Regions from separate parts of the Streptomyces sp. NBC_00400 genome, predicted to be linked through region 2. Evidence: predicted binding sites of a transcription regulator. Region 2 holds the regulator's gene; the other holds the start of a gene.
What was found. Region 2 encodes HrcA, which represses chaperone genes, less so after heat shock. Its sites were predicted from a motif close to TTNGCACTCNGNNNNNCNGAGTGCNAA; they were not measured.

Region 1: a site for HrcA is predicted at 9,724-9,750, ahead of groES (co-chaperone GroES). Genes of this name have one in related genera too.

The regions. Positions count from the first base shown of each region.
Region 1 covers NZ_CP107940.1:4,718,323-4,732,810, reverse strand. Annotated here, with positions in the region: gene OHS81_RS20760 (response regulator transcription factor) at 1-435, opposite strand, end outside; gene OHS81_RS20755 (WhiB family transcriptional regulator) at 815-1,147, shown strand; gene OHS81_RS20750 (LysR family transcriptional regulator) at 1,227-2,138, opposite strand; gene OHS81_RS20745 (MOSC domain-containing protein) at 2,316-2,981, shown strand; gene OHS81_RS20740 (SDR family NAD(P)-dependent oxidoreductase) at 3,203-3,976, shown strand; gene OHS81_RS20735 (DUF2264 domain-containing protein) at 4,012-6,087, opposite strand; gene OHS81_RS20730 (hydroxyacid dehydrogenase) at 6,348-7,334, shown strand; gene groL (chaperonin GroEL) at 7,506-9,131, opposite strand; gene groES (co-chaperone GroES) at 9,267-9,575, opposite strand; gene OHS81_RS20715 (FtsW/RodA/SpoVE family cell cycle protein) at 10,143-11,501, shown strand; gene OHS81_RS20710 (class I SAM-dependent methyltransferase) at 12,226-13,449, shown strand; gene OHS81_RS20705 (hypothetical protein) at 13,480-13,845, opposite strand; gene tsaD (tRNA (adenosine(37)-N6)-threonylcarbamoyltransferase complex transferase subunit TsaD) at 13,968-14,488, opposite strand, start outside.
Region 2 covers NZ_CP107940.1:5,709,181-5,723,668, reverse strand. Annotated here, with positions in the region: gene OHS81_RS24960 (nitronate monooxygenase) at 1-738, opposite strand, end outside; gene dnaJ (molecular chaperone DnaJ) at 835-1,971, opposite strand; gene hrcA (heat-inducible transcriptional repressor HrcA) at 1,972-2,988, opposite strand; gene OHS81_RS24945 (MBL fold metallo-hydrolase) at 3,182-3,916, shown strand; gene OHS81_RS24940 (DUF3097 domain-containing protein) at 4,074-4,907, shown strand; gene OHS81_RS24935 (Uma2 family endonuclease) at 4,885-5,463, opposite strand; gene hemW (radical SAM family heme chaperone HemW) at 5,573-6,805, opposite strand; gene OHS81_RS24925 (ATP-binding SpoIIE family protein phosphatase) at 6,904-9,120, opposite strand; gene OHS81_RS24920 (AMP-dependent synthetase/ligase) at 9,491-11,377, opposite strand; gene lepA (translation elongation factor 4) at 11,684-13,558, opposite strand; gene rpsT (30S ribosomal protein S20) at 13,797-14,063, shown strand.

The DNA of each region.
Region 1 (14,488 bases), 990 kb from region 2:
GCGCGCGGTCAGCGTCGGCGCGGCACCCATCTCGGCGGACCGCAGCCGGCGCGGGGCGAGCCGCCACGTCGGGTCGGCGAGCGCCTGGGTCACCGTCGCCCGCAGCTCGGCGCGCGAGGCGTCCTTGTGCAGATAGCCGCGGGCGCCGGCGGCGACCGCGAGCGCGACACCGTCCAGGTCCTCGGCCACCGTGAGCATGATGATCCGGGCGCCGGGGTCGGCGGACAGCAGTCGGCGCACGGTCTCGACACCGCCGAGACCGGGCATCCGTACGTCCATCAAAATCAGATCCGAGCGATCGGCACCCCAGCGGCGGAGGACTTCCTCGCCGTTGGCCGCGGTCGTCACACGCTCGACGCCGGGCACGGTTGCCACCGCCCGACGGAGCGCCTCTCGGGCAAGCGGGGAGTCGTCGCAGACGAGGACGGATGTCATGACCGCCCTCCGCAGCTGATGCGCGTCACCTTGAGCCTCCAGGCTGGTACGTATCGTCACCTGTGCGATTGGCGGCCTCGGACATCTGCCCGACGGCTACCTCTGCCAATCGCCTCCGCACTCTCAACGACGGTCACCCGAAAGAGTTACGGCTTCGGCGACCGAGTTCAGCACGCTCCGTAAGGAGCCGGATACGCAGACGACTCATCGGGCGACCGGCATCCGCGCGTGCACCCTATGCCCTATTTGGCTCTCTTTCTTCCATTTTCATGGTGACTATGACTAGATTCGCAATGAGTCATATTTACATCTACTTCGACAGTAGATGTACCGTCGTGAGCACCGAGGCCGAATCAGCACCGCTTCGAGGGGACAAGCAATGGCAGATTTCTCCCGCCTCCCGGGCCCGAACGCAGACCTCTGGGACTGGCAGCTGCTCGCCGCCTGCCGCGGCGTGGACAGCTCCCTCTTCTTCCATCCCGAGGGTGAACGCGGAGCGGCCCGCAGCGCGCGTGAGACATCGGCGAAGGAGGTCTGCATGCGCTGCCCGGTACGGGCCGAGTGCGCGGCGCATGCGCTGGCCGTCCGTGAGCCCTACGGGGTGTGGGGCGGCCTGACGGAGGACGAACGCGAGGAACTGATGGGCCGGGCCCGCCACCGGCTGGTCCCCGCGTCCTCCATGACCGGCCCCGCGGGCGTCTCCGGCGCCTGACCTTCAGGAACGCACCGTCCCTGAAGAAACGTTTCTGCATGCCCGGCGGCGACGACCGGGCGGGGCGCGCTCGGTTCCCTCAGCGCCCCGCGGCATCCGCCAGCCGGTCAAGGGTCGCCCCGACGGCGGGGACCTTCGCCAGATCCGGCAGCGTGAGCGCGACGATCTCGCGGTGCACGGCGGGCTCCATCCGTATCGCCGTGGCCCCCTTGGGGCGTACCGACTCCAGGGTGAGCTCCGGCAGCGCGGCGACCCCCAGGCCCGCGCCGACCAGGCCGATCACCGCCGGGTAGTCGTCCGTCGCGAAATCGATGCGCGGGGTGAAGCCCGCACTCTCACAGACCTCCACGAGATGCCTGCGGCAGCGGGGACAGCCCGCGATCCAGGCCTCGTCGGCCAGGTCGGCGAACCGCGCGGTGCCCGCCTTCGCCAGCCGGTGGCCGTCCGGCACCAGGCCGATCAGCCGGTCCGCCAGGATCGGCCGGACCACCAGGTCGTCCCACTCCGCCCCGGCCGCCGGGTCCGCGCCGCGCACCTCCGGGTAGCGGAAGGCCAGCGCGATCTCGCAGTCGCCGTTGCGCAGCATCTCGATGGAGCGCGGTGGCTCGGCTTCGACCAGCGAGACCCGGGTACCGGGGTGGGCGGCGCGCATCTTCGCGAGGGCGGTCGGCACCAGCGTCGAGCTGCCGGAGGGGAAGGACACCAGCCGCACCCGTCCCGCGCGCAGGCCCGCGATGGCCGCGATCTCCTCCTCGGCGGCGGTGAGCCCGGCCAGGATGCCCACGGCGTGGCGTACGAGCGCCTCACCCGCCTGGGTCAGCCTCATCTCGCGGCCCGCCCGGACCAGCAGCGGGGTGCCCGCGGACTGCTCCAGGGCCTTCATCTGCTGGCTGACGGCCGGCTGGGTGCAGCCCAGCTCGCGCGCGGCGGCGGAGAAGGAGCCGGTCGTGGCGACGGCACGCAGCACGCGGAGATGACGGGCCTCGATCATGTTTCGAGCATAAGCGAGTCTTGGATTGACCGGGGAAAAAAGAGTTCATGCTTTTGGACGGGTGGACCGGCGCCGCCCCGGACCGAGGGCATGCGTGAGGAGGGGACGCCCCCGGCGGCCCGTTCCCTTTCCTTTTCCTTTCGCCTGCACCACGCCGATCGAGCAACGGAGCACCGTATGAAGCTGCTGACCGTCAATGTGGGACGGCCCGCCCCGTCCGAGCACACCAGTGCCGAGAGCGGCACGGGCATCGACAAGAGGCCCGTGGACGGCCCGGTGAGGGTGACCGCTCCCGGCCCCCGGGGCACCGGGGGCAGCGGGCTGGCCGGTGACGCGGTGGTCGACCTGCGCTTTCACGGCGGCGACGACCAGGCCGTGTACGCCTACGCGCGCGAGGACCTGGACGGGTGGGAGCGGGAGCTGGGCCGCGAGCTGGCCAACGGGTACTTCGGGGAGAACCTCACCACGTCGGGCGTCGAGGTCACCGGCGCCCTCATCGGCGAACGCTGGCGGGTCGGCCCGCGGCTGCTGCTGGAGGTCAGTGCACCGCGGATCCCCTGCCGTACGTTCCACGGGTGGATGGGCGAGCACGGCTGGACCAAACGGTTCACCCAGGCCGCGGTGCCCGGCGCGTTCCTCCGGGTGATCGAGGAGGGCGAGATCTGCGCGGGGGACGCGGTGGAGGTGGTGCACCGCCCGGATCACGCGGTGACGATCGGGCTGGCATTCCAGGCGCTGACCATCCGGCGGGAGCTGCTGCCGCGGCTGCTCGAGGCGGGTGGGGCGCTCGGGGAGGAGGCCCGGGGGAAGGCGCTGAAGTACGTCGAGCGGCAGGGCGGTTGACCACGGGGGCGGTGCGGGGTGGCCGTGGGGGCAGGACGGGGTCCCGGGAGCAGGAGCCGGGAGCAGGGCTCGGGGCGCCGGGCGGCAGCGGGCCGTGCGGGCCGGGAGCGGCGGGCCCTTCGGCCCGGTTGCCGGAGGGCGGGTTGCTCGTCCGCGCGGGCGAGCCGCGTCGCCGGGGGGAGGGGCCCGGGCGGCGTGCCCCGGGCGGATAGCGTGCCCGTATGACGACTGCATTGATCACGGGAGCGACGGCGGGCATCGGGGCGGCGTTCGCCCGGCGGCTCGCGAGTGACGGCCACAGCGTGGTGCTGGTCGCGCGCGACGAGAAGCGACTGCGCGAGCAGGCCACCGAGTTGCACGACCGGCACGGCATCGAGGCCGAGGTGCTGAGCGCCGATCTGGCCACCGAGGAGGGCATCGCCGCCGTCGAGGCGCGGCTCTCGGACCCCAAGCACCCGGTGGACCTGCTGGTGAACAACGCCGGGTTCGGCAACAAGGGCGAATACCTCGAGGTCTCGATGGCCGACGAGCTGACGATGCTGAAGGTGCACTGCGAGGCGGTGCTGCGGCTGACCACGGCCGCGGTGCGCGGGATGCGGGACCGCCGGCGGGGCGCGGTGGTCAATGTGGCGTCGGTGGCGGCGTTCGTGCCGCGCGGCACCTACGGCGCGAGCAAGGCGTGGGTCGTGCAGTTCACCCAGGGCGCCGCGCGGGATCTGGCGGGCAGCGGCGTCCGGCTGATGGCGCTGTGCCCGGGGTTCGTGCGGACCGAGTTCCACCAGCGGGCCGGGATGGGCACCGACAACATCCCCGGGTGGATGTGGCTGGACGCGGACAAGCTGGTCGACGCCGCGATGAAGGATCTGACGCGGGGCAAGTCCCTTTCCGTTCCGGACCCGCGGTACAAGGCGCTCATGGGCGCCGTGAAGCTGGCGCCCCGTGGCGTGCTGGGCGGCCTGACGTCCCGTACGGGCCGGAAGTACGGGCCCCGCTGACACGGTGTGACGTCGTGCGGGCCGGGGCCGGCCTCTCAGCTCCCGGGCCCCGGCCCCTCCCGCCCGTCCTCTCCCGAGGGCGGGCGGGGCAGGGCCAGGTGGGCACGGGTGCCGTCGTGCCAGGTGACCTGGATGCCGTGGCCCGTGAAGTGTGTGGTCGCCAGGGTGTGTACGGGGGCGGGATCCGGGTCCCCCGTCAGGGATGCCAGGGCTGCGAAGAGGGTGCCCCCGGGGCCTGAGGCGGTGCTGCCCTCCAGGACGGCGGTGCGGGTGCCGGGGCCGATGAGGGTGCTCCCCGTCGGGGTGCGGCAGGGCGGGGTGTCGTAGCCGTGGACGGGGTGGAGTTGCGCGGTGGGGCCGTCGGGCGTGGTGGCCCAGCCCGTCTGGCATACGCGGGTGCCGGGGGCGGCTCCGGTGACCAGGTGCACGCGGAGTTCGGCGCGGCCGTGGACGAGGGTGACGGACAGGATCCGGATGCCCGGGAGGTCACTGCCGTCGGCGTGGCGGGGTGTGTGGGTGGAGGAGGCCCGGTCAGGGCCGGTGGTGTGCGGGGTGGCGGGGCCGCGGGTGGTGAGGCGGCCGCCGAGGAGCAGACCGAAGTGGTTGTCGGGCAGGGGCTGTTCGACGGGCAGGGGCCGTCCTTCGGGCAGGGGCCGGTCCTCAGGCGGGGGCCGGTCGGCGGACGGAGGCTGGTCGCCGGGCAGGGGCCGGCTGTCGCGCAGGGGCCGGCTGTCAGACAGGCGCCGGCCGTGGGCGGTGGCGTCGGGCGGGATCCGGCCGTCGGCGGTCGGGCCGGTGCGGGTGGAGTAGGCGAAGCGGGCGTAGTAGGGGTCGGGGGCGGCGGCGGTGGAGTTGCTGCCGTGGTTGTGGAGGCGGACCAGGCCGTCGGAGGCGGTGGACTGCAGGAGCAGACCGGTGGGGCCGAGGGGGCGGGCGGTGTCCGCGGTTTCGGCGGGGAGAGGGTCCTCGGGGTCGGTCCAGGCGGGGTGGCCGGCGGGGAGCAGGAGGCCGAGGAAGCCCTTGGCCGCCCAGTAGGGGGAGGCCGGACCCGAGTAGTGCTGGAGCATCGGCACGTAGGGGCCGTACCAGCCGAGCGGTAGCAGGCCGTCTTGGGTGACGGCTCCCCGGTCCAGGAAGTGGCGCAGGGTCCCGGAGGCGAGGCGGCGGGTGGCGCCGGGGGTGAGCGGGGTGTGGCCGGTGAGAGCGCCCAGCCACGGGGCGGCGGTGGCGGCGAAGCGGTAGGTGAGGGAGCGGCCGAACGGCAGGGGCGCGCCGTTGGCGTCGAAGAGGCGGGTGTAGTCGTCCAGTTGGGCGTGCAGGCGGGCTCCGTAGGCGGCCAGGAGCGTCCGGTCGGCGCAGAGGTGGGCGTGCAGGACCGGGTAGAAGTGCATCGCCCAGGCGTTGTAGTGGTCGAATGCGCGGTTGTCGCCGTCCGCGTACCAGCCGTCGCCGCGGTACCAGTCCTCGATACGGGTCAGCGCGCGGTCGATGGCGGCCTGCGCGCGGACGGTCTCGATGCCCGCCGCGCGCAGGAAGCCGCCGACGGTGAGGCCGAAGAGCCACCAGTTGTTGTCCACGGGGGACGGGCCGAGGGCGGGCAGCAGCCAGTCGGCAACGCGGGCGCGGACCCCCTCGTCGAGGGTGTCCCACAGCCAGGGGCGGGTCAGACGCAGGCCGAGGGCGAGCGAGGCGGCTTCGACACGGGCCTGGCGGATGGTGCCGATACGCGGCCAGGAGTCGGGGTCCGCGGACGTCAGCTCCCGTGCGTCGGTGGGACGCCGGGTGCCCGCTGCCAGGCCCTCGGCGTAACGGGAGAGGTGGGCGTGCGGGTCCTGTCCGTTGCTGCCGGCGACGCGGAGGGCGGCGAGCAGGAACGTACGGGCGAAGCCTTCGAGGCCGTCCGAGCGGGGTCCTGAGGAGCTGGGGCGGGGTCCCGGCAGGGTGATCAGGCCGTGGCGCGGGGAGGCGTAGGGGGCGGTGGCGTGCAGCAGCCCGTCGGCCACCGCCTCCCAGTGGGCGCGGGTCCAGCCGGTGTACGCACTGCGGCGGCGGTCCTCGGGCGGGAGCGGGAAGGGGTGGGGGTGGGGACGATGGCGGGGGTGCTCGGGCATGGCGTCCCCTGGAGCGGAGGATGACGGCCGGCCGGGACGGCGGAAGACGGCCGGCCGCCGGGAATCCTTCAGGTGCGGCTGACCGCCCGTCAAGGGCACGCCGCCCGTCAAGGGCACGCCGCACGCCGAACGAACGCCGCACGTCCAGGGAACACGGAGGAGGAGAGCGCATGACCCCACCGGCACACCACCACAACGGGCAGGCCGCAGAGGCAGTGAGCACGCCCGGCGCAGCGCACCGGCCCACGGTGCTCCTGGCGATGGGCCCCGGCATCGCCGAACGGCTCCTCGACCCCCGCCACCACACCCGTCTCGCGGTCCTCGCCCGTACCGACCCCCACCTCGTCGCACACGAGCTGGCCGACCCCACCCCCGCGGTCGCCGCCGCCCTCGCCGACGCCGAGGTGCTGCTCACCTGCTGGGGCGCCCCGCGGCTCACCGGCCCGGTGCTGGACGCGGCCCCGCGGCTGCGCGCCGTCGTGCACGCCGCCGGCTCGGTCAAACACCACCTCACCGACGCCTGCTGGGAGCGCGGTATCGCCGTCGCCTCGGCCGCCGCCGCCAACGCCCTCCCGGTCGCCGAATACACCCTCGCCGCGATCCTCTTCGCCAACAAACGCGTACTGCACGCCGCCCACCGCTACCGCGGCCTGCGCACCGCCCACGACTGGCACCGGGAACTCGGCGCCGCCGGCAACTACCGCCGCACCGTCGGCGTCATCGGCGCCTCCCGTACCGGCCGCCGCGTCATCGAGCTGCTGCGCCCGTTCGATCTGCACGTCCTGCTGCACGACCCCTACGTGACCGACGCCGACGCCACCCGGCTCGGCGTACGGCCGGTCCCCCTCGACGCCCTCTGCGCCGGCAGCGACATCGTCACCGTGCACGCCCCCCAGCTGCCCGCCACCCGCCATCTGCTGGGCGCCCGCGAACTGGCCCTGCTGCCCGACGGCGCGACGTTGGTCAATACCGCCCGCGGCTCGCTGGTCGACGGGGCGGCCCTGCTCCCCGAGCTGGTCTCCGGCCGTCTGCACGCCGTCCTCGACGTCACCGAACCCGAACTCCCGGCCGCCGGCTCTCCGTTGTACGAGCTGCCGAATGTCCTGCTCACCCCGCACGTGGCGGGGTCACTGGGCACCGAACTCCACCGCCTGGCCGATCACGCCCTGGACGAGCTCGAACGCTATGCCCAGGGACGGCCGTTCACCGATCCCGTACGGCCGGAGCAGCTGCCCCATTCGGCCTGACCGCCGCCCGGGCCAAAGCGGCCCCGACGGCCAAAAGGAGGGCCGCCCGGCCCTGAGGTTCCTCCCCGCGCAAACGCACGCCCCGGCCCCGCACAAACGGAAGACCCGGCCCCCGCACACGGCAGGGACCGGGTCTCGTACGTCAGGCAGCGAACTGCCCGGCGCTGTGCGTCAGTGCGCGTGCCCGTGGCCGTGACCGGCCTCGGCAGCGTCGTCCTCCGCGGGCTTCTCGACGACCAGGGTCTCGGTCGTCAGCAGCAGCGAGGCGATCGACGCGGCGTTCTCCAGGGCGGAGCGGGTGACCTTCACCGGGTCGATGACGCCGGCCTTGACCAGGTCGCCGTACTCGCCGGTGGCGGCGTTGAAGCCGTTGCCCTTGTCCTGCTCGGCGACCTTCGCGGTGATGACGTAGCCCTCGAGGCCGGCGTTCTCCGCGATCCAGCGCAGCGGCTCGACGACGGCGCGGCGGACGACGGCGACACCGGTGGCCTCGTCGCCCTCCTTGCCGAGGGAGCCCTCCAGCACCTTGGCGGCGTGGACCAGAGCGGAGCCACCACCGGAGACGATGCCCTCCTCGACCGCGGCGCGGGTCGCGGAGATGGCGTCCTCCAGACGGTGCTTCTTCTCCTTGAGCTCGACCTCGGTGGCCGCACCCACGCGGATGACGCACACGCCACCGGCGAGCTTGGCGAGGCGCTCCTGGAGCTTCTCGCGGTCCCAGTCGGAGTCGGTGGACTCGATCTCGGCCTTGATCTGCGCGACGCGACCGGTGACGTCCTCGGAGTTGCCGCCACCGTCGACGATGGTGGTGTCGTCCTTGGTGACGGTCACCCGGCGGGCGGTGCCGAGCACGTCCAGACCGGCCTGGTCGAGCTTGAGGCCGACCTCCTCGGCGATGACGGTCGCACCGGTGAGGGTGGCGATGTCGCCGAGCATGGCCTTGCGGCGGTCACCGAAGCCGGGGGCCTTGACGGCCACGGCGTTGAAGGTGCCACGGATCTTGTTGACGACCAGGGTCGACAGGGCCTCGCCCTCGACGTCCTCGGCGATGATCAGCAGCGGCTTGGAGGCACCGGCCTGGATGACCTTCTCCAGCAGCGGCAGCAGGTCCTGGATCGAGGCGATCTTGCCCTGGTGGATCAGGATGTACGGGTCCTCGAGGACGGCCTCCATCCGCTCCTGGTCGGTGACCATGTACGGCGACAGGTAGCCCTTGTCGAAGGCCATGCCCTCGGTGAAGTCCAGCTCCAGACCGAAGGTGTTGGACTCCTCGACGGTGATGACACCGTCCTTGCCGACCTTGTCCATCGCCTCGGCGATGAGCTCGCCGACCTGCTTGTCCTGCGCGGACAGGCCGGCCACGGCGGCGATGTCGGTCTTGTCGTCGATCGGGCGGGCGGTCGCCAGGAGCTCGTCGGAGACGGCCTTGACGGCGGCGTCGATGCCCTTCTTCAGGGCGGCCGGGGAGGCGCCGGCGGCGACGTTGCGCAGACCCTCGCGGACCAGCGCCTGGGCCAGCACGGTGGCGGTGGTGGTGCCGTCACCCGCGATGTCGTTGGTCTTGGTCGCCACCTCCTTGACGAGCTGGGCGCCCAGGTTCTCGTACGGGTCGTCGACCTCGACCTCACGCGCGATGGTGACACCGTCGTTGGTGATCGTGGGCGCGCCGAACTTCTTGTCGATGACGACGTTGCGGCCCTTGGGGCCGATCGTCACCTTGACCGTGTCGGCAAGCTTGTTGACGCCGCGCTCAAGGGCGCGACGGGCGTCCTCGTCGAACTTCAGGATCTTCGCCATGGGTTGCTTCAAGTCCTCTCATTGCGATCCTCGGCCACGACGTGGGGACCGCTGTCGCTCAAACGAACTGCGCCCCTGCCCCGGGTTGTTTAGACGCGGGAACCAGGGGCGCAGATCACGGCAAAACTGGGTGACTTACTTCTCGACGATCGCGAGCACGTCGCGAGCCGAGAGAACGAGGTAGTCCTCGTTGTTGTACTTCACCTCGGTGCCGCCGTACTTGCTGTAGAGCACGACGTCGCCGACGTTGACGTCGAGCTCGACGCGCTTGCCGTCCTCGACACGGCCCGGGCCCACGGCCAGGACGACGCCCTCCTGGGGCTTCTCCTTGGCGGTGTCCGGAATGACCAGGCCCGAGGCCGTGGTCTGCTCGGCGTCGAGCGGCTGGACCACAATGCGGTCCTCAAGCGGCTTGATGGCAACCTTGGAGCTGGTGGTCGTCACGATCCGACCTCCCCCTTCGGAGATCTCACGGGGTTAACTGTCTGAGGTGGCGACCAGGTCGATCCGTCGTCGCGGGTGCCGGACCTGCCCGTCGCTGTGTGTCTGGCACTCCCCACTGGAGAGTGCCAACGCCGAGACTATGACGCGGTTAGCACTCGGTCAAGCGGAGTGCCAGCGCGGCGGGGTGCGCTTGCCTCCGTTCCGGTTGACGGACCGTCCCGAGCCGCGGCCGACGACGGGCCGCACCCCGGCCGGCCAGGCCTTCCGCGGCGGGACCGGGGCGGGATCAGGACGGGACCGGGGCGGGGCCGGGAGGGGACCAGGGCGGGGCCGGGACGGGACAGAAGCCGAATCACGGCCACGTTCTCATCAAATCGGACACACCTTCCCCTTCCCTCGCAACCACGCCACCGGCTGCCTCGTCTACCTCCCCGACTGCCGACCGACGAACCGGGCACATCCCGGCCGGCCCGCGGCCTCGACGATCAGTGGCGGAGGAAACCCGTGCGTGGACAGACCAGCGTTCCCCGTGCGGCCCGGCAGCGGGAGAGCGACGCCGAGCGCACCATGACGTTCGCCGCGCTGGCCCAGGCACCGGACCGCCGGCGGACCGAGGCATGGCTGCTCGCCCTCGCCGTGCTGATCGCGGACTTCGGGTACGCCTGCACCGGCCTGTCGATGACCGGACGGCTGCCCGGCGGGCTGGCCGGCTTCGCCATCAGCATGTTCTTCGTGGCGCTGGTCCCGCACCTGGTCCTGCGCCGCTTCGCGCCCCGCGCCGATCCGCTGATCCTGCCGCTGGCGACGCTGCTGACCGGGCTCGGCCTGGTGCTGCTGCACCGCTTGGACATCACCTATGCGCAGACGCCCCGGCTGAAGATCGCCGAGGCGGCGAGCGGACAGCTGGTGTGGACGGTGATCGGGGTGGCGGTGTGTATCGCGATCCTGCTGGTGCTGCGCGACCACCGCATTCTGCAGCGCTACATCTATCTGACGATGGTGGTCGCGCTGGTGCTGCTGATGGCCCCGGCCTTCTTCGGCGCCGATATGTACGGCGCCAAGCGCTGGATCCTGCTCGGGCCGCTGTCGCTGCAGCCCGGCGAGTTCGTGAAGATCATGATCTCGGTGTTCTTCGCGGGCTATCTCACCGTCAACCGCGACGCCCTGGCACTGGCCGGACGCCGCGTCCTGGGCGTCCAACTGCCCCCGGGGCGACAGCTCGCACCGATCTTCACCATCTGGGTGATCAGCCTGCTGGTGCTGGTCTTCGAACGGGACCTGGGCACCTCGCTGATCTTCTTCGGCGTCTTCGTGATCATGCTGTACATGGCGACCGAGCGCACCAGTTGGGTGCTCTGCGGCCTGGCCATGGCCGCGGTCGGCGCCACGGTCGTCGGCTCCACGGAACCCCACGTCAAGGGCCGGATCATGGCCTGGCTGCACCCGATGGACATCTTCCTGCCGGAGAAGCAGCGACCGCCGGGGCTGATCTCCGAGCAGGCCGCGCAGTCGCTGTTCAGCTTCGGCAGCGGCGGCATCTCGGGCAGCGGCCTCGGCCAGGGCCACCCGGAGCTGGTCGGCTTCGCCGGCAACAGCGACTTCATCCTCACCACCGTCGGCGAGGAGATGGGGCTGGCCGGGGTGATGGTCGTGATCATGCTGTACGTGCTGCTGGCGCAGCGCGGGCTGCGGGTGGCACTGACCGCCCGCGACCCGTTCGGCAAACTCCTCGCGGTCGGGCTCTCCGGAGCGCTCCTGCTCCAGGTCTTCGTCGTCGCCGGCGGCGTCACCGGCCTCATCCCGCTGACCGGCAAGGCCCTCCCCTTCCTCGCCAAGGGGGGCTCCTCCCTGGTCGCGAACTGGGTCATGGTGGCCTTGCTGTTGCGGATCAGCGACCATGCGCAGCGCCGGCGGGAGCCGGCTTGATCTTTTCCCACGTTTTCGGCTGTCCCGCCGTGGGGGTTTCTCGCCGTTGCGCCTGGCGGCGGGCCGATCCGCTGCGCTTTGCCTCCGCCCCGCTTTGGGCTTTCCCGCCGTTGCGCCTGCGGCGGGCGGGGTCCGCTGCGCGGGGCGGGTCCGCTGCGCGGGGCGGGTCCGCTGCGCGGGGCGGGTCCGCTGCGCGGGGCGGGTCCGCTGCGCGGGGCGGGTCCGCTGCGCGGGGCGGGGTCCGCTGCGCGGGGCGGGGTCCGCTGCGCGGGGCTGTCGGGGTGCGGTGACGGGCCTGCGCGGGTGGGGTGCCGGACTGCTTCGCTTTACGTCCGGCACCCCACCCGCTCCGGCCCGTCACCTCCCGCTGGAGGGTGGGAAAAGGCCGGTGGGGGTGAACCTGAGTGGTCCGGCGCACCTCGTCGGCACGGGAAAACGGCCACGCCCGTGGCCCGCCCCCACCCACGTTCACTTACTCACCCACGGGAGGGGACGGGCCGGAGGGGCAGGGGTGTGGGACGTAAAGCGAAGCAGTCCCACACCCCTGCCCCGCAGGCCCGTCACCGCACCCACAGCCCCGCGCAGCGGACCCCGCCCGCCGCCAGGCGAAACGGCGAGAAACCCCCACGGAGGGACAGCCGAAAACGGGCCGAGGCAAAGCGCAGCGAAACGGCGAGCAGCCCCCACGGCGGGAAAGCCGAAAACGTGGGAGGACAATGACACCGTGAACGACCTAGACGCTTTCGCCGGCCTCCTCGCCCCGGAGGGGCAATCGCTGCTGGCCGAGCTGCGGGACCACACCCCGTCGGACGAGCTGGCGGCAGCCACCCGGCTGCGCCGTGACCACCCCGCGTCGCTGGTCTCCGCCGCGCTCGGGCAGGCGCGGCTGCGACAGCGCGCGGCAGCGAAGTTCGGGGCGGACGCGGGCCGGATGTACTTCACGCCGAACGGCGTGGAGCAGTCCACCCGGGCCACGGTCGCCGCCCACCGCGCCGCGCGGCTCGCGGCGCTGGGCGTGCGGACGCTGGCGGACCTGTGCTGCGGTATCGGCGGTGACGCGATCGCGCTGGCCCGGGCCGGGATCCGGGTGCTGGCCGTCGACCGTGACCCGCTGGCCTGTGCGGCGGCCCGGGCCAACGCCGAGGCGCTGGGGCTCGCGGAGCTGATCGAGGTGCGCTGTGCGGACGTGACGGAGGTCGACACGGCGGGATATGACGCGGTGTTCGTGGATCCGGCGCGGCGCGGCAAAGCCAGGGGCGGCCGGATCTTCGACCCCGAGGCGTACTCGCCGCCGCTGTCATGGGCGATCGAGGCGGCCCGCAAGGCTCCCGTCGCGGCGTTGAAGATCGCGCCGGGGGTGCCGCACGAGGCGCTGCCCGAGGACGCCGAGACGGAGTGGATCTCGGACGGGGGCGACGTCAAGGAGGCCGTGGTGTGGTTCGGCGCGGCAGAGGACGCGGCGGAGTGCGGGGCGGGCCGCATCACGCCCGGCGGCCGCCGGGCCACGCTGCTCCCGGCCGGGGACTCGCTGCTGGGCGCGGGGCTGCCGGACCCCGAGCCGGGGCCGGTCGGGGACTGGCTGTACGAGCCGGACGGGGCGGTGATCCGCGCCCATCTGGTCGCGGATGTCGCCCGGCAGATCGGCGGGCGGCTGATCGATCCGACGATCGCGTACCTGACCGCGGACCGACTGACCGAAACGCCCTACGCGACCGCCTACGCGATCACCGATGTGCTGCCGTTCCATATGAAGAGGCTCAAGGCGCTGCTGCGGGAGCGCGAGGTCGGCATCGCGGTGATCAAGAAGCGCGGCTCGGCGGTGGAGCCGGAGGAGCTGCGCAGGAAGCTGAAGCTCGGCGGCGGCCGCAACTCCTGCACGATCTTCCTGACCCGGGTCGCCGGCGCCCCGACGATGCTGCTGGGGCACCCGGCGGCGGACGCCTGCTGACCGGCGCTCACGCCGGGCCGGTGCCGGCGCTCACGCCAGGTCGGTGAGGTCCTCGGCGTAGATCTGGGAGAGCGGCTGCGGGCCGATGTACTGCTGGCAGGTGCACTGGCCCGCCTCGTACTGCACCGGCTTGTGGTCGGCGTCCCAGGCGACCGCGACTTCCACCAGCTCATGACATTTGCCCTTTTTGTCATGCTTGGCGAGGTGGTGGGTGCAGCCGCACACCGGCTGCGGCGGCTGGTGCGCGGCGGCCAGCTCCTGCCGCTCCTGACGGGCGGTCTCCAGCCGCTCCATCTTGCGTTCGTGGCGCGTGCGCAGCGCCGTGCGGGCGATGTCGGCGACCTTCGCGAAGCCGCCCGCCATGAAGAAGATGAAGACCCACCAGAACCAGTCCACAGCCTGCCGCCTCCCCACGTGCGCGCCCGGTGCTGCCTGCCAGGGTAAGACCTATGGCCGGAGCTCGGGCCGGGGACGGCGCGAGGACTCGCGACACGACAAAACGAGCCCTCGCGGCGGCCTCAGGAGTAGAGGTTGTGCTTGCTCATCTCGTGGACGTGGTCGTGGTCGTGGTGGTGCGGGACGGCGGGCGGCTCCTCGCCGGTCTCCCCGGGCACATGCGGTTCGGTGACCGGCAGGGACGAGTCGGCGGAGAGGTCCCAGGCGGAGGCGGACCTGCCCCGCGCCACCATCTCGGCGCCCAGGGCGGCGACCATCGCGCCGTTGTCGGTGCACAGCTTGGGCCGCGGCACCCGCAGGGTGATCCCGGCGTCCTCGCAGCGGCGCTCGGCCATCGCCCGCAGCCGGGTGTTGGCCGCGACCCCGCCGCCGATCATCAGGTGGTCCACGCCGTTGTCCTTGCAGGCCCGGACGGCCTTACGGGTCAGCACGTCCACCACGGCCTCCTGGAAGGACGCCGAGACATCCGCCACCGGCACCTCCTCGCCGGCCGCCCGCTTGGCCTCGATCCAGCGGGCGACGGCCGTCTTCAGGCCGGAGAAGGAGAAGTCGTAGACCGGGTCGCGGGGGCCGGTCAGTCCGC
Region 2 (14,488 bases):
GGGGGTGGCCAGGAAGGCGGTGCCCAGCTGCGCCATGCTCGCCCCGGCGGCCAGCACCGACGCGATCTGCGCCCCGCGCATCAGCCCGCCCGCGGCGATCACCGGGATCTGCACGGCCTCACGGACCTGGCCGAGCAGCGCCAGCAGCCCCAGCCCCGAGCCGGTCCCGTCCGCATGCGGATCGTCCCGGTGGGTGCCCTGGTGGCCGCCGGCCTCCACGCCCTGCACACACACCGCGTCGGCGCCCGACCACTGGGCGGCCTGCGCCTCGGCGGCGGTGGTGACCGTGACGACCGTGTACGTGCCGACCGCGGCGAAGGAGTCGAGGACGGCGCGCGAGGGGCAGCCGAAGGTGAAGGAGACCACCGGCACCGGATCGTCCCGCAGGATCGCGAGCTTGGCCTCGTAGCCGTCGTCGATGGGCCCGTCGGTGTCACCGAGCTCGGTCTCGTACCAGGCGGCCTCGCCCGCGAGTTGTTCGCGGTAGACCTCGACGACGGAGCCGTCGGCCAGCGAGGGCTGCGGCATGAAGAGGTTGACGCCGAAGGGCCGGTCGGTCAGCGACCGCAGCTGTTTGATCTCCTGGTACATGCCGTCGGCGGTTTTGTAGCCGGCGGCGAGGAAGCCGAGACCGCCGGCGCCGCAGACGGCGGCGGCCAGCTCCGGTCCGGAGCCGCCTCCCGCCATCGGGGCCTGCACGATCGGGTGGCGGCAGAGATCGGTCAGTGCGGTGGGCATGAGCACATCGTGTCACGCCCACCGCGCCGTTCCGAACCCGGGCCGAGGCCGCCGCGCCGCCGCGCGGAACGGCTGCGACCCCCGGCTCACCTGGGGCTATCGCCCGTTGAACGCATCCTTCAGACGCGAGAAGAGACCCTGCTGCCCCGGCTGGAACTGCCCCGTGGGCCGCTCCTCCCCGCGGAGCTTGGCCAGCCGCCGCAGCAGGTCTTCCTGGTCGGCGTCGAGCTTGGACGGCGTCATCACCTCGACGTGGACGATGAGATCGCCCCGGCCGCCGCCGCGCAGATGGGTCACGCCGCGCTGGTGCAGCGGAATCGACTGCCCGGACTGGGTACCGGGCCGGACATCGATCTCCTCCACCCCGTCCAGCGTCTCCAGCGGGCACTTCGTGCCCAGCGCAGCCGCCGTCATCGGGATGGTGACCGTGCAGTGCAGATCGTCGCCGCGCCGCTGGAAGACCGAATGCGCCACCTCGTGGATCTCCACATAGAGATCACCGGCGGGGCCGCCACCGGGGCCGACCTCGCCCTCGCCCGCGAGCTGGATGCGGGTGCCGTTGTCGACACCGGCCGGGATCTTGACGGTGAGCGTGCGGCGCGAGCGGATCCGGCCGTCGCCGGCGCACTCGTGGCACGGCGTCGGCACGACCGTGCCGAAGCCCTGGCACTGCGGGCACGGCCTGGAGGTCATGACCTGGCCGAGGAAGGACCGGGTGACCTGGGAGACCTCACCGCGGCCGCGGCACATGTCGCAGGTCTGCGCCGAGGTGCCGGGAGCCGCGCCCTCACCGCTGCAGGTCGTACAGACGACGGCGGTGTCGACCTGGATGTCCTTGGTGGTGCCGAAGGCGGCTTCGTTCAGCTCGATATCGAGCCGGATCATGGCGTCCTGGCCACGGCGGGTGCGCGAGCGCGGTCCGCGCTGCGACGCGGTGCCGAAGAAGGCGTCCATGATGTCGGAGAAGTTGCCGAAGCCCGCGCCGAAGCCGCCCGCGCCCTGGCCGCCGCCGGCCTGCGAGAGGGGGTCCCCGCCGAGGTCGTAGACCTGCTTCTTCTGCGGGTCCGACAGCACCTCGTAAGCGGCGTTGATCTCCTTGAACCGCTCCTGGGTCTTCGGATCCGGGTTCACGTCCGGGTGCAGCTCGCGCGCCAGCCGGCGGAAGGCCTTCTTGATCTGGTCCTGCGAGGCGTCGCGGCCGATGCCGAGGACCGAGTAGTAATCCGTGGCCACTTACGACTCCGCGAGGATTTGTCCGACGTAACGTGCCACTGCGCGTACCGCTCCCATCGTTCCGGGGTAGTCCATGCGGGTCGGTCCGACCACGCCGAGTTTGGCGACTGCCTCGTCGCCCGAACCGTAGCCGACCGTGACGACCGATGTGGACGCCAGGCCTTCATGGGCATTCTCATGCCCGATGCGTACGGTCATGCCCGAGTCCTTGGCCTCCCCGAGCAGCTTGAGCATCACCACATGCTCCTCAAGGGCCTCCAGCACCGGCCGGATGGTCAGGGGGAAATCGTGCCCGAAGCGCGTGAGATTGGCGGTGCCGCCGATCATCAGCCGCTCTTCGGTCTCTTCCACCAGAGTTTCCAGCAACACCGACAGCACTGTCGAGACCGTGCCGCGGTCGTCCTGCTCGAAGGACTCCGGAAGATCCTGCACCAACTGCGGCACATCCGCGAACCGGCGGCCGACGACCCGGCTGTTGAGCCGGGCCCGCAGATCCGCCAGGGAGGTCTCGCCGAACGGTGCCTGGCAGTCGATGAGCCGCTGCTCGACCCGGCCGGTGTCCGTGATCAGTACGAGCATCAGCCGGGCCGGGGCCAGGGCCAGCAGCTCGACGTGCCGGACCGTGGACCGGGTCAGGGACGGATACTGCACGACCGCGACCTGCCGGGTCAGCTGCGCCAGCAGCCGGACCGTACGGCCCACCACGTCGTCGAGGTCGACGGCGCCGTCCAGGAAATTCTGGATCGCCCGCCGCTCCGGGCTGGACAGCGGCTTGACGCCGGCCAGCTTGTCGACGAACAGGCGGTAGCCCTTGTCGGTCGGGATCCGCCCGGCGCTGGTGTGCGGCTGGGCGATGAACCCCTCGTCCTCCAGGGCCGCCATGTCGTTGCGGACGGTGGCCGGGGAGACCCCGAGCCGGTGGCGTTCGGTGAGCGCCTTGGAGCCGACCGGCTCCTCCGTCCCGACATAGTCCTGGACGATGGCGCGCAGCACCTCCAGCCTGCGTTCACTGAGCATCCCGCGCACCTCCACTCCGGCCGTCCGCCGCTTCGTTTCTCCTGGCACTCACACGGGCCGAGTGCCAGACCTTGAGCCAGTGTACGGCCGGGTAGCACGGGCGCGGCAAGGGCGGGCGCGCGGAGTACCGCCCGATGACCGTGTTCGGCCGATCTGTCGGACAACGCTATCGCGATGGCGCTAGCGTCTCGGTATGCGCACTGCTTGGGAAGAGGCCGGTTGGGAACGACTCGGTGACGGTGTCGCCAGGCGCCGGATGCCGGGCTGGGACGAGACGATCGGGGTGATCGCGGGGAGCACCGGAGTCATGATCGTCGATACCGGTGCGACCCTGCGCGACGGTGCGGATCTGCGCCGGACGATCCGCGGTGTGCTGGGCCGGGAAGTGACGCATATCGCGCTCACCCACCCCCACTTCGATCATGTGCTGGGCACGGCCGCCTTCGCGGGCGTCGAGGTGTTCGGCGCGGCCGGCCTGGGCGAGCTGCTGCGCCGCGGCAAGGACGAGCTGCGGCACGACGCGATCAGGCAGGGCGTCGCGCGGGACGCCGCCGCGGAGGCCGCCGATCTGCTCGTCGCCCCGCACCACCATGTGCACGGCCAGCTGACCGTCGAGCTGGGCGACCGGCAGGTGCTGCTCGCCAATGTCGGCCCCGGGCACACCGCCCACGATCTGGCCGTCCTGGTACCGGGCCGGGGCGGGGAGGCGGAGATCGTCTTCTGCGGCGATCTGGTCGAGGAGTCCGGTGAGCCCCAGGCGGGCCCCGACGCCCTGCCCCGGCAGTGGCCCGGCGCGCTGGACCGGCTGCTGGCCCTCGGCGGCGAGGACGCGCAGTACGTTCCCGGCCATGGCGCCGTGGTGGACGCCCGCTTCGTCCGTGCCCAACGCGACGCCCTGGCGGCCCGCTTCGGCGTCGCGCCTTCTTGACCACTGCCCGCTGACACTCCGCCCCTTTCCCGCCTCCACACCGCTGCTCCCAGGCTCCACACCACCCGCCCGCCCTCCCGACGACTGCATCCCCTGGGGGACGCCCCCCGGACCCCCGGCCGAAACACCGACCCCCGCGAAGAACAGGCCCCACCCCATGCAGAACAGGCACTACAGCCCCGACCTCACCCCGCCCTGGAAGAAGCAGCGGCCCGGCCCCGAGGTGCCGGCCGAGCCCGATCTGGTCGTCGAGGAGGTCACCTCGGGCTTCTGCGGCGCCGTGATCCGCTGCGAGAAGACGGCGCAGGGCCCGACGGTCACCCTGGAGGACCGCTTCGGCAAGCACCGGGTCTTCCCCATGGAGCCGCGCGGCTTCCTCCTGGAGGGGCGGGTGGTCACCCTCGTACGCCCCCAGGACAGGCCGGCGGCCACCGCTCCGGCGCGTACGGCGTCGGGATCACTCGCCGTGCCCGGCGCCCGCGCACGGGTCGCCCGCGCCGGGCGCATCTATGTGGAGGGCCGGCACGACGCCGAGCTGGTGGAGCGGGTGTGGGGCGACGACCTGCGCATCGAGGGCGTGGTCGTGGAGTACCTGGAGGGCATCGACGACCTGCCCGCGATCGTCCGCGGCTTCGCCCCCGGCCCGGACGCCCGTCTCGGTGTCCTCGTCGACCATCTCGTACCCGGCTCGAAGGAGTCGCGTATCGCGGCCGGGGTGACCGGGGAGCATGCGCTGGTGGTGGGCCACCCCTACATCGACATCTGGGAGGCGGTGAAGCCGTCCTCGGTCGGGATCGCGGCCTGGCCGTCCGTCCCGCACGGGCAGGACTGGAAGACGGGGGTGTGCCGGGCGCTGGGCTGGCCGGAGAACACGGGGGCCGCCTGGCAGCGGATCCTGTCCTGCGTGCGCTCCTACAAGGACCTGGAGCCTGCGCTGCTGGGGCGGGTGGAGGAGCTGATCGACTTCGTCACGGCCGGCGGTGCGGCCTGACGTTGGGGAGGGTCCCGAATTCGCTGGTGTCGAGTTCCATGCCGAGCAGTTCCAGCGGCACAGGGTCGCCGAACTTGGTGATCCGCTGCACCGTGTAGTCGGCCTCGTCGCCACCGCCGACGGGTTCGGTGAGCAGGACGCAGTGGGCCACGATGGGGTCGATGATCAGGTAGCCGGGCACCTTGCCCGCAGCGTAGATCGAGCGCTTGAGTCCGTAGTCACGCTCAACGCTGTTCTTGGAGACGACTTCGACGAGCATCGTGATCATTTCGGATGGCAGCAACCGTCCGGAGTCCGGTCCGACTCCGCGTTCCAGCACCGCGAGGTCGGGCTGGGGCTCGCTGCTCTCGCTCAGAATCGCGATGTCCTGAGTTTGGAGGCGCCTCCAGCGTTTCCTGGGGATCTGGTCCTGAACCGCCTCGACGATCTCGTTGTGGACCAGATCAGGCCCCGCCATCATCACGATTTCCCCCCGGAGGAGCTCCATCTTGATGCCCTCGGGAACCTCAAGGTTCTCGAAGAGCTCCGTCATCCGGCGTTCATCCACAGCGGTCATCTCCATGGCCTCCGTTTCCCGTCGCCGTGTATACGGCACAGGCTAGGAGCAGCCTAGGCGGGGCCGCGGGCCCCTCGCATTGGTTCACTCATTCGAGCACAGCAGCTTCTCAGTCCACCAGATCCCGCACCACCGCATCCGCCAGCAGCCGTCCGCGGAGGGTCAGGACGGCCCGCCCCGCCTCGTACGGCCCGGCCTCCAGCAGCCCGTCCGCCAGCGCACGCGCCGCCGCCCGCGCCCCCGCCGGGGCGAGGATGTCCAGGGGGCAGCCGTCCGCCAGCCGCAGCTCCAGGAGGATGCGTTCGACCCGGCGGTCCTCGTCCGAGAGGAGTTCGCGGCCGGCGCCCGGGGAGCGGCCTTCGGTAAGGGCCTGGGCGTAGGCGCCGGGGTGTTTGACGTTCCACCAGCGGACGCCGCCGACGTGGCTGTGGGCGCCGGGGCCCGCGCCCCACCAGTCGGCGCCGGTCCAGTACAGCTCGTTGTGGCGGCAGCGCGCGGCGTCGGTGGTGGCCCAGTTGGAGACCTCGTACCAGGTGAAACCGGCAGCGGCGAGGCGTTCGTCGGCGATGAGGTAGCGGTCGGCGTGCACGTCGTCGTCCGTCATCGGGACCTCGCCGCGGCGGATCCGGCGAGCCAGCTGGGTGCCCTCCTCGACGATCAGGGCGTAGGCGGAGACGTGGTCGGGGCCGGCCCCGATCGCGGCGTCCAGGGAGGCCCGCCAGTCGTCGTCGGTCTCGCCCGGGGTGCCGTAGATCAGGTCGAGGTTGACGTGGTCGAAGCCGGCCGCGCGGGCCTCGGCGACACAGGCCTCGGGGCGGCCGGGGGTGTGCGTACGGTCGAGGATCTTCAGGACGTGCTGCCTGGCGCTCTGCATGCCGAAGGAGACCCGGTTGAAGCCGCCCGCGAGCAGCCCGTCGAGATAGCGGGGACCGACGGACTCCGGGTTGGCCTCGGTGGTGATCTCCGCGCCCGGCGCCAGGCCGAATTCCTCGCGGATCGCGGCCAGCATCCGGCCGAGATCCGCTGCGGGCAGCAGGGTCGGGGTGCCGCCGCCGACGAAGACCGTCTCGACGGGGCGCGGATCGTCGCCCAGCACCTTGCGGGCCAGGCGGATCTCGTCCACGACGGTGTCGGCGTAGGTGTCGCGGGAGGCCAGGGCGCCGCCGGAGCCGCGCAGCTCGCTCGCGGTGTAGGTGTTGAAGTCGCAGTAGCCGCAGCGGGTCGCGCAGTACGGCACATGCAGATAGAAGCCCAGGGGCCGGCCGGCGGCGGCCGCCGGCGTATGACCGGGCAGCGCCCCGTCCTCGGGCATCGGCTCACCATCGGGCAGTGCGGAAGGCATGGGAACCATTGTCCGTCATGGCGGGGCGGTGCCGGTCCGGACACGGTGTGCCCTACGGCACCCCCGGGCTACGGCACCCCGGGCTACGGCACCCGGGCCTACGCCACCCCCGGCCCGGCCGCCTGGAGGACCAGCAGGGCCAGGTCGTCGTCGGGCGGGACCGGGCCGAAGGCGTGGACGGTGTTGCGGATGTGGTCGGCGAGGGCGGTGGCGCCCAGGCCCGCGCCCGCGGCGAGGGTGAGGGCCAGACCGTCCTCGTCGTCGAAGAGCCGCCGCCCCGAGCGCCGCTCGGTCACCCCGTCGGTGACGCACAGAAGCGTTTCCCCCGGGCAGAGGTCGAACGATTCGCTGACGTACGCGGCGTCCTCCACCACTCCCAGCAGCATCTGCGGTGCCGCGACGACCCGGACCCTGCCGTCCGTGCCCAGCACCAGCGGCAGCGGGTGTCCTGCGCTGGCGAGGGTGCAGCGGGCGCCGCCGGAGCCTCCGGGGTACGGGACGATCTCGCCGTAGAGCAGGGACAGGAAGCGGGCCTGTTCGCCCTCGTCGCGGATCTCGACCGGCGCCTCCGCCCCGGCCCCGGCCGCCGCCACCGCCGCCGCGACCGCCGCGACCGAGTCGGCGGCCTCCCGTGCCATGGTCTTGTTGAGCCGGTCGAGCACCGCGGCCACCCCGAAGCCGTCCCGGGCCAGCAGCCGCAGCACCGGGCGGGCCAGCCCGGTCACCGCGGCCGCCTCGGGGCCGCTGCCGCAGACGTCGCCGAGGGCGAAGCACCAGCGGCCGTCCCCGGCGTCGAAGAGATCCCAGAAGTCGCCGCCCGCCCAGGCGCCCTCGCGCGGTTCGTAGACCACCGCCGACTCCACGCCGGGCACCTGTGCCCGCCCACGCGGCAGCAGCCGGCGCTGCAGGACCTGGCTGATGCGCTCCTGGCGGCTGTAGGCGCGGGCGGTGGCGACGGCGCGGGCGACCCGGCGGCCCAGGTCCTCGATCAGCCCGACCACCTCGTCGGGGAAGCGCAGCAGTCCGCCCCGGCCGAGCAGCAGGGTGCCGAGGCGGCGGCCTCCCGCGATCAGGGGGCAGGCGAGCGCGGCGCCGCCCGGCCCGTAGCCGCCCGGCTCGTACGGCCAGGGCCAGGGGACCGCGCCGGGTGCACCGCTGGGCGAGGCGCCGGCCGGCAGCTCCGGCGGCTGCTTCTCCAGCGCCGTGCGCAGCGCGTCGGTCCGGCTTTCGGAGGTGTGCCAGACGCGGGCGAGACGCTGTTCCTCGCCGTCGGCGGCGATGCCCCGGCCGGGGGCGCCGTTGTCGCCGTCGTAGAGCCAGACCGCGCACCATTCGGCGAGCCGCGGCACGATCAACTGGGCGGCGAGCGAGGCGACTTGATCGGCGTCGAGCTGGCCGGAGAGCAGGTCGGAGGCCTCGGCGAGGAAGGAGAGGGCGCCGTTGTCGACCCAGCCGGCCTCGTGGCCGTGCCGGGCGGAGCGGCGCGGCGCCGGGGCCAGGAGCTCGGCGGTCCGCAGCCCGCGCTGCAGCAACTGGCCGTCGAAGGCGAGCTCCGGCTCGGGCCCGGCGCCGTCCCGGGCGCGGACGGGCAGCCGGAACCAGACGGTCTTCATGGCCCGGCGGTAGGTGATGCCCCAGGATTCGGCGACGGCGCTGATCAGCTGGAGGCCGTGGCCGCCGTTCTCGGAGGCGGCGCTGTCCTCGTGGGCGCGGACCGGCTGGGCGGGGTGGTGGTCGGAGACCTCGATGACGAGGCCGGGGCCGGTGCCGGGTGCGCCGTCGGGGCCGGTGCCGGGTGCGCCGTCGAGGCCCGCGCCAGGGGCGTACGCGGGCGGCGCCGGGTACGGCTGCCCGCTCCGGCCCTCGTGGGGCTCCCCGCTCCGGCTCCCCGGGGATTCCGCGCCGGGTTCGCGCTCCGGCTCCAGGCGGCAGCGCAGCTCAACGGTGGTACCGGCGTGCACGACCGCGTTCGTCACCAACTCGCTGACCAGCAGCACCGCTTCGTCCGCGAGCCGGCCGGTCAGGCTCTCCGCGCCGGCCAGCCCCTGGTCGGCCCAGTCGGCGAACGCGGCCCGGACGAAGCGGCGGGCGGCGGCAGCGGCCTGCGGATCACCGGGCAGGCTGGCCCACCGGGAACGGGCCGCGGCCCCCTCGGCAGGCCCGGCCGCGGGTCCGGTCGCCGCACCGGCCGTGGGCCCCGTCGCAGACCCGGCGGCCCCGGGCCCGGCCACGGGTCCGCCACGCGACCCGCCCGCCCTCGCCATACGCGTCGCCGTGACGCCGTCGTCCCGTGGAGACGAAGTTGTCATCCGCATTGAGCAACTCCCGACCAGCTCCGCTACAGCGCCGGATGCGCCAACGACAGAGTGACAGAACGAGCGCACCCATAAGCACGGAGTCACAGAAGTGGGTGGTCACGGCGGCCAATTCGGCTGACGCGCCGAGGGAGTTGGCCGACGCGCACCAAGCGGCACCCGGGGTACCTGTACGGACAACCCCGGCGGCGGCCACGGTTCCCGCCGGCCGCCGTCTTCACCCGAACGGGTGCGGCGGTATGCGACACACCGGCCCGTACGGGCGCGACGCGACACACCGGCCCGTAGGAGCGCGGCGGTACGGAGCGGCCCGTAGGAGCGCGGCGGTACGGAGCGCGCCGACCCGTCCCGTACCGCCGTGCCCTTGCGGCTACGCCTCGCGCGTCCCCGCGTACATCTCGTCGAGCAGGTCCTTGAACACCCGCTCCACCACCGGCCGCTTGACCTTGAGGCTGGGGGTCACCTCGCCGTGCTCGATGTCCAGGTCGCGCGGCAGCAGCCGGAACTTGCGGATCTGCTGCCAGCGCTGCAGCCCCTCGTTGACCCGCTCGACATAGCCGTCGATCAGCTCGCGGGCCTGATCGGTCGCGACGACCTCGGCGTACGTCTTGCCCTCCAGACCGTGCTCCTTGGCCCAGGTCATGATCGTCGGCTCGTCGAGGGCGATCAGGGCGGTGCAGAAGTTCCGGTTGGCGCCGTGCACCAGCACATTGGAGACGAACGGGCAGACCGCCTTGAACTGGCCCTCGACCTCGGCGGGCGCGATGTACTTGCCGCCCGAGGTCTTGATCAGGTCCTTCTTGCGGTCGGTGATCCGCAGATAGCCGTCCGGGGAGAGCTCACCGATGTCACCGGTGTGGAACCAGCCGTCCTCCTCCAGCACCTCGGCGGTCTTGTCCGGCAGGCCGTGGTAGCCCTGCATGATGCCGGGGCCGCGCAGCAGGATCTCGCCGTCCTCGGCGATCCGCACCTCGGTGCCGGGCAGCGGCTTGCCGACCGTTCCGGTGCGGTAGGCCTCGCCGGGGTTGACGAAGCTGGCGGCGCTGGACTCCGTCAGGCCGTAGCCCTCCAGGATGTGGATACCGGCGCCGGAGAAGAAGTAGCCGATCTCCGGCGAGAGCGCGGCCGAGCCGGAGACGGCGGCGCGCAGCCGGCCGCCGAACGCCTCCCGCAGCTTGGCGTAGACAAGGGCATCGGCGATCCTGTGCTTGGCGCCGAGCGCGAACGGCACCGAGGCGTTGCCGGTGCGGCGGAAGTTGTCCTGCGAGACCTTGGCGTACTCGCGGGCCACCTCGGCCGCCCACTGGAAGATCTTGTACTTGGCGCCGCCGCCCTGCCGGGCCTTGGCCGCGACACCGTTGTAGACCTTCTCGAAGATCCGCGGCACCGCCGCCATGTACGTGGGCCGGACGACCGGCAGATTCTCGATGATCTTGTCGACCCGGCCGTCCACGGCGATCACATGCCCGGCCGCGATCTGGCCCGCGGTGAGCACCTTGCCGAAGACGTGCGCCAGCGGCAGCCAGAGGTACTGCACGTCCTCCTCGGTGACCATGCCGGTGGCCGGGATCGCCCGCGCCATGTACGCCCAGCAGTCGTGCGGGAGCTGCACGCCCTTGGGGCGGCCGGTGGTCCCGGAGGTGTAGATCAGCGTGGCCAGCTGGTCGGCGCGCAGCGCGGCGACCCGCTCCCTGACGCAGTCCGGGTGGTCCTCCAGATAGGCGGTGCCGCGCTTCTCCAGCTCGGCCAGGGTGAGCACCCAGCCCTCCGGATCGCCCTCGGCGGGCTCCGCGCCCGCCTCGTCGATGACGACGACATGCGCCAGCCCGGGCAGCTCCGCGCGCCGCTCGCGCGCCTTGGCGAGCTGTCCGGCGTCCTCCGCGATCAGCACCCGGCTACCGGAGTCGGCCAGGATGTAGGCGGTCTCCTCGGCGTTGGTGCTGGGGTAGACCGTGGTGGTGGCGGCGCCGGAGCAGAGCACGCCGAGGTCGGCGAGGATCCACTCGACGCGGGTGCCCGCGGCCAGCGCCACCCGCTCCTCGGGCAGTATGCCGAGCGCCATGAGCCCGGCGGCCACGGCGTAGACCCGTTCCGCGGCCTGCGCCCAGCTGATCGACTTCCAGTCGTCCGGTCCTGGTCCCGAGGCCGGGACCGGATAGCGATAGGCCTCGATATCGGGCGTGGCCGCGACCCGCTCCAGGAAGAGATGCGCCACCGAAGGCGGCCGGTTTTCGATCAGCGTGTGGGTGTCCGTCACGGCGTCCTCCGGGGCCCGCTTCGATGCTGGTGACTCGCGAGTAACCTTTGAGCAGTGATCAGACTAGAGCGCGAGGCGCCGACGCGTAAGAGGCTACGGCCGACTGGTTAAGGATGTGACCAGTGCGATAGGTGTAGGTAGCACGCGCAATGTCCGATAGGGGGCTGCGGCGAGCCCCCGCAGCGGGCTGCCGGGGACCGGGGACCGGACCGGGTGGCAGCCGTGATCCGGAGGAAAGCCGACAGGGCACCGGCCCCCTCTTCGGGGACCCGCACCCTGCCTCCCGCCTTCTTCCGCTTGCTCTTCCTACTTCTTCGCCTTCGCGTCGCCGTCGGAGTCCGAGGACAGCACCGCGATGAAGGCCTCCTGGGGGACCTCCACGCTGCCGACCATCTTCATCCGCTTCTTGCCTTCCTTCTGCTTCTCCAGCAGCTTCCGCTTACGGGAGATGTCACCGCCGTAGCACTTGGCGAGGACGTCCTTGCGGATGGCGCGGACCGTCTCACGGGCGATGACCCGGGCGCCGATGGCGGCCTGGATCGGCACCTCGAAGCTCTGCCGCGGGATCAGCTCCCGCAGCTTGGCGACCAGCCGGACACCGTAGGCGTACGCCTTGTCCTTGTGGCAGATCGCGGAGAACGCGTCGACCTTGTCGCCGTGCAGCAGGATGTCGACCTTCACCAGGTCGGCGGCCTGCTCGCCGGTGGGCTCGTAGTCCAGCGAGGCGTAGCCACGGGTCTTGGACTTGAGCTGGTCGAAGAAGTCGAAGACGACCTCGGCGAGCGGGAGGGTGTAGCGGATCTCGACCCGGTCCTCGGAGAGGTAGTCCATGCCGAGGAGGTTGCCGCGGCGGTTCTGGCACAGCTCCATGATCGCGCCGATGAACTCGCTGGGCGCCAGGATCGTGGCCCGGACGACCGGCTCGTGCACCTTGTCGATCTTGCCGGTCGGGAACTCGCTCGGGTTGGTGACCTCGTGCTCGGTCCCGTCCTCCATGTCGACGCGGTAGACCACGTTCGGCGCGGTCGCGATCAGTTCGAGGCCGAACTCACGCTCCAGGCGCTCGCGGATGACCTCCAGGTGCAGCAGGCCCAGGAAGCCGACGCGGAAGCCGAAGCCCAGGGCCGCGGAGGTCTCGGGCTCGTAGACCAGCGCGGCGTCGTTGAGCTGCAGCTTGTCGAGGGCGTCACGCAGCTCGGGGTAGTCGGAGCCGTCCAGCGGATACAGACCCGAGAACACCATCGGCTTGGGGTCCTTGTAGCCGCCCAGCGGCTCCTCGGCACCCTTGTTGAGCTGGGTGATCGTGTCACCCACCTTGGACTGCCGGACATCCTTCACACCGGTGATCAGGTAGCCCACCTCACCGACGGACAGCCCGTCGGCCGCCTTCATCTCGGGTGAGTTCGTGCCGATCTCCAGCAGCTCGTGAGCGGCGCCGGTCGACATCATCCTGATGCGCTCGCGCTTGCCGAGCGTGCCGTCGACGACCTTCACGTAGGTCACGACACCGCGGTAGGCGTCGTAGACCGAGTCGAAGATCATCGCGCGGGCGGGGGCGTCCTTGACGCCGACGGGCGCCGGCACCTCGCGGACGACCTTGTCCAGCAGCTCGGCCACGCCGACGCCGGTCTTGGCGGAGACCCGCAGCACGTCCTCGGGCTCGCAGCCGACCAGGTTGGCCAGCTCGGCGGCGAACTTCTCGGGCTGGGCGGCCGGCAGGTCGATCTTGTTGAGGACGGGGATGATCGTGAGGTCGTGCTCCATCGCCAGGTAGAGGTTGGCGAGGGTCTGGGCCTCGATGCCCTGAGCGGCGTCGACGAGGAGAATGCAGCCCTCGCACGCGGCGAGCGAGCGCGAGACCTCGTAGGTGAAGTCGACGTGGCCCGGGGTGTCGATCATGTTGAGGATGTGGGTCGTCCCACTTCGCTCTTCACCCTCGGAGGGGTCCCAGGGCAGCCGGACCGCCTGGGACTTGATCGTGATGCCGCGCTCGCGCTCGATGTCCATGCGGTCGAGGTACTGCGCGCGCATCTGCCGCTGGTCGACGACACCGGTGAGCTGGAGCATCCGGTCGGCGAGCGTCGACTTGCCGTGGTCGATGTGCGCGATGATGCAGAAGTTACGGAGGAGGGCCGGATCGGTACGGCTCGGCTCCGGCACGTTCGTAGGGGTCGCGGGCACGCAGGGTCCATTCAGTGAACGCGGGTAGGCGGGACTCGGGTATATGACGTCTCCCCCATGGTCCCATGACCGAGGGGCCCGGTCCGTTTCGGGCGAGGGCGCCGGTCCGGTTCGGGCGAGGGCAGCGGTCCGGTTTGGGCGGCCGCAGACCCTGCTGGTAGCCTGGTCCACTGCGCTTCGTGCCCTCTCTCGTACGAGGCGCCACTCGAAACTCCAACGAACCTGAAAAGGCTCTTTCGTGGCGAACATCAAGTCCCAGATGAAGCGGATCAAGACCAACGAGAAGGCTCGTCAGCGCAACAAGGCTGTCAAGTCCACTCTCAAGACCGCGATCCGTCGCACCCGCGAGGCCGTCGAGGCCGGTGACCTGCAGAAGGCCACCACCGCCCAGGCCGCCGCTGCCAAGACGCTCGACAAGGCCGTCAGCAAGGGTGTCATCCACAAGAACGCCGCCGCCAACAAGAAGTCGGCGCTGGCGAAGAAGGTCGCGTCCCTCAAGGCCTGACCTCCCTCCGGAGGAGGTCATCGGCCGTCCAGGTCTGACCTTCCTCCACCGCAGCACCCGTAGTACCCCTGTCGACAGGGACCCAGCGGCCCCTCTCTCCGCTCCCTGACCGATGCACCACCGTGCCGCACACGGCCTGCGTTCGCCACGCGGGTGCGGCACACCCGGCCCACTCGGCGCACCCCGCCGACCGAGCCGCAACAGCTTGATACGAAGGCCCCGCCTCACCCCTTCCCCAGGGGTGAGGCGGGGTCTTCTTTCTTTCGTGGGGGCGGGGCGGCGGGGGCTGTGGCGGTGGGGGGGGCTGCGGGTGGGGGTCTCCCTGCCGGTGGGGGTCCCTCTGCGGTCGGGGCCTGGCCGGTGGGAATTTTGCCGGGGTGGGATTGCGTGGGGCTTTTGGTGCGGGGCTTTCCCATGGGGCCTTC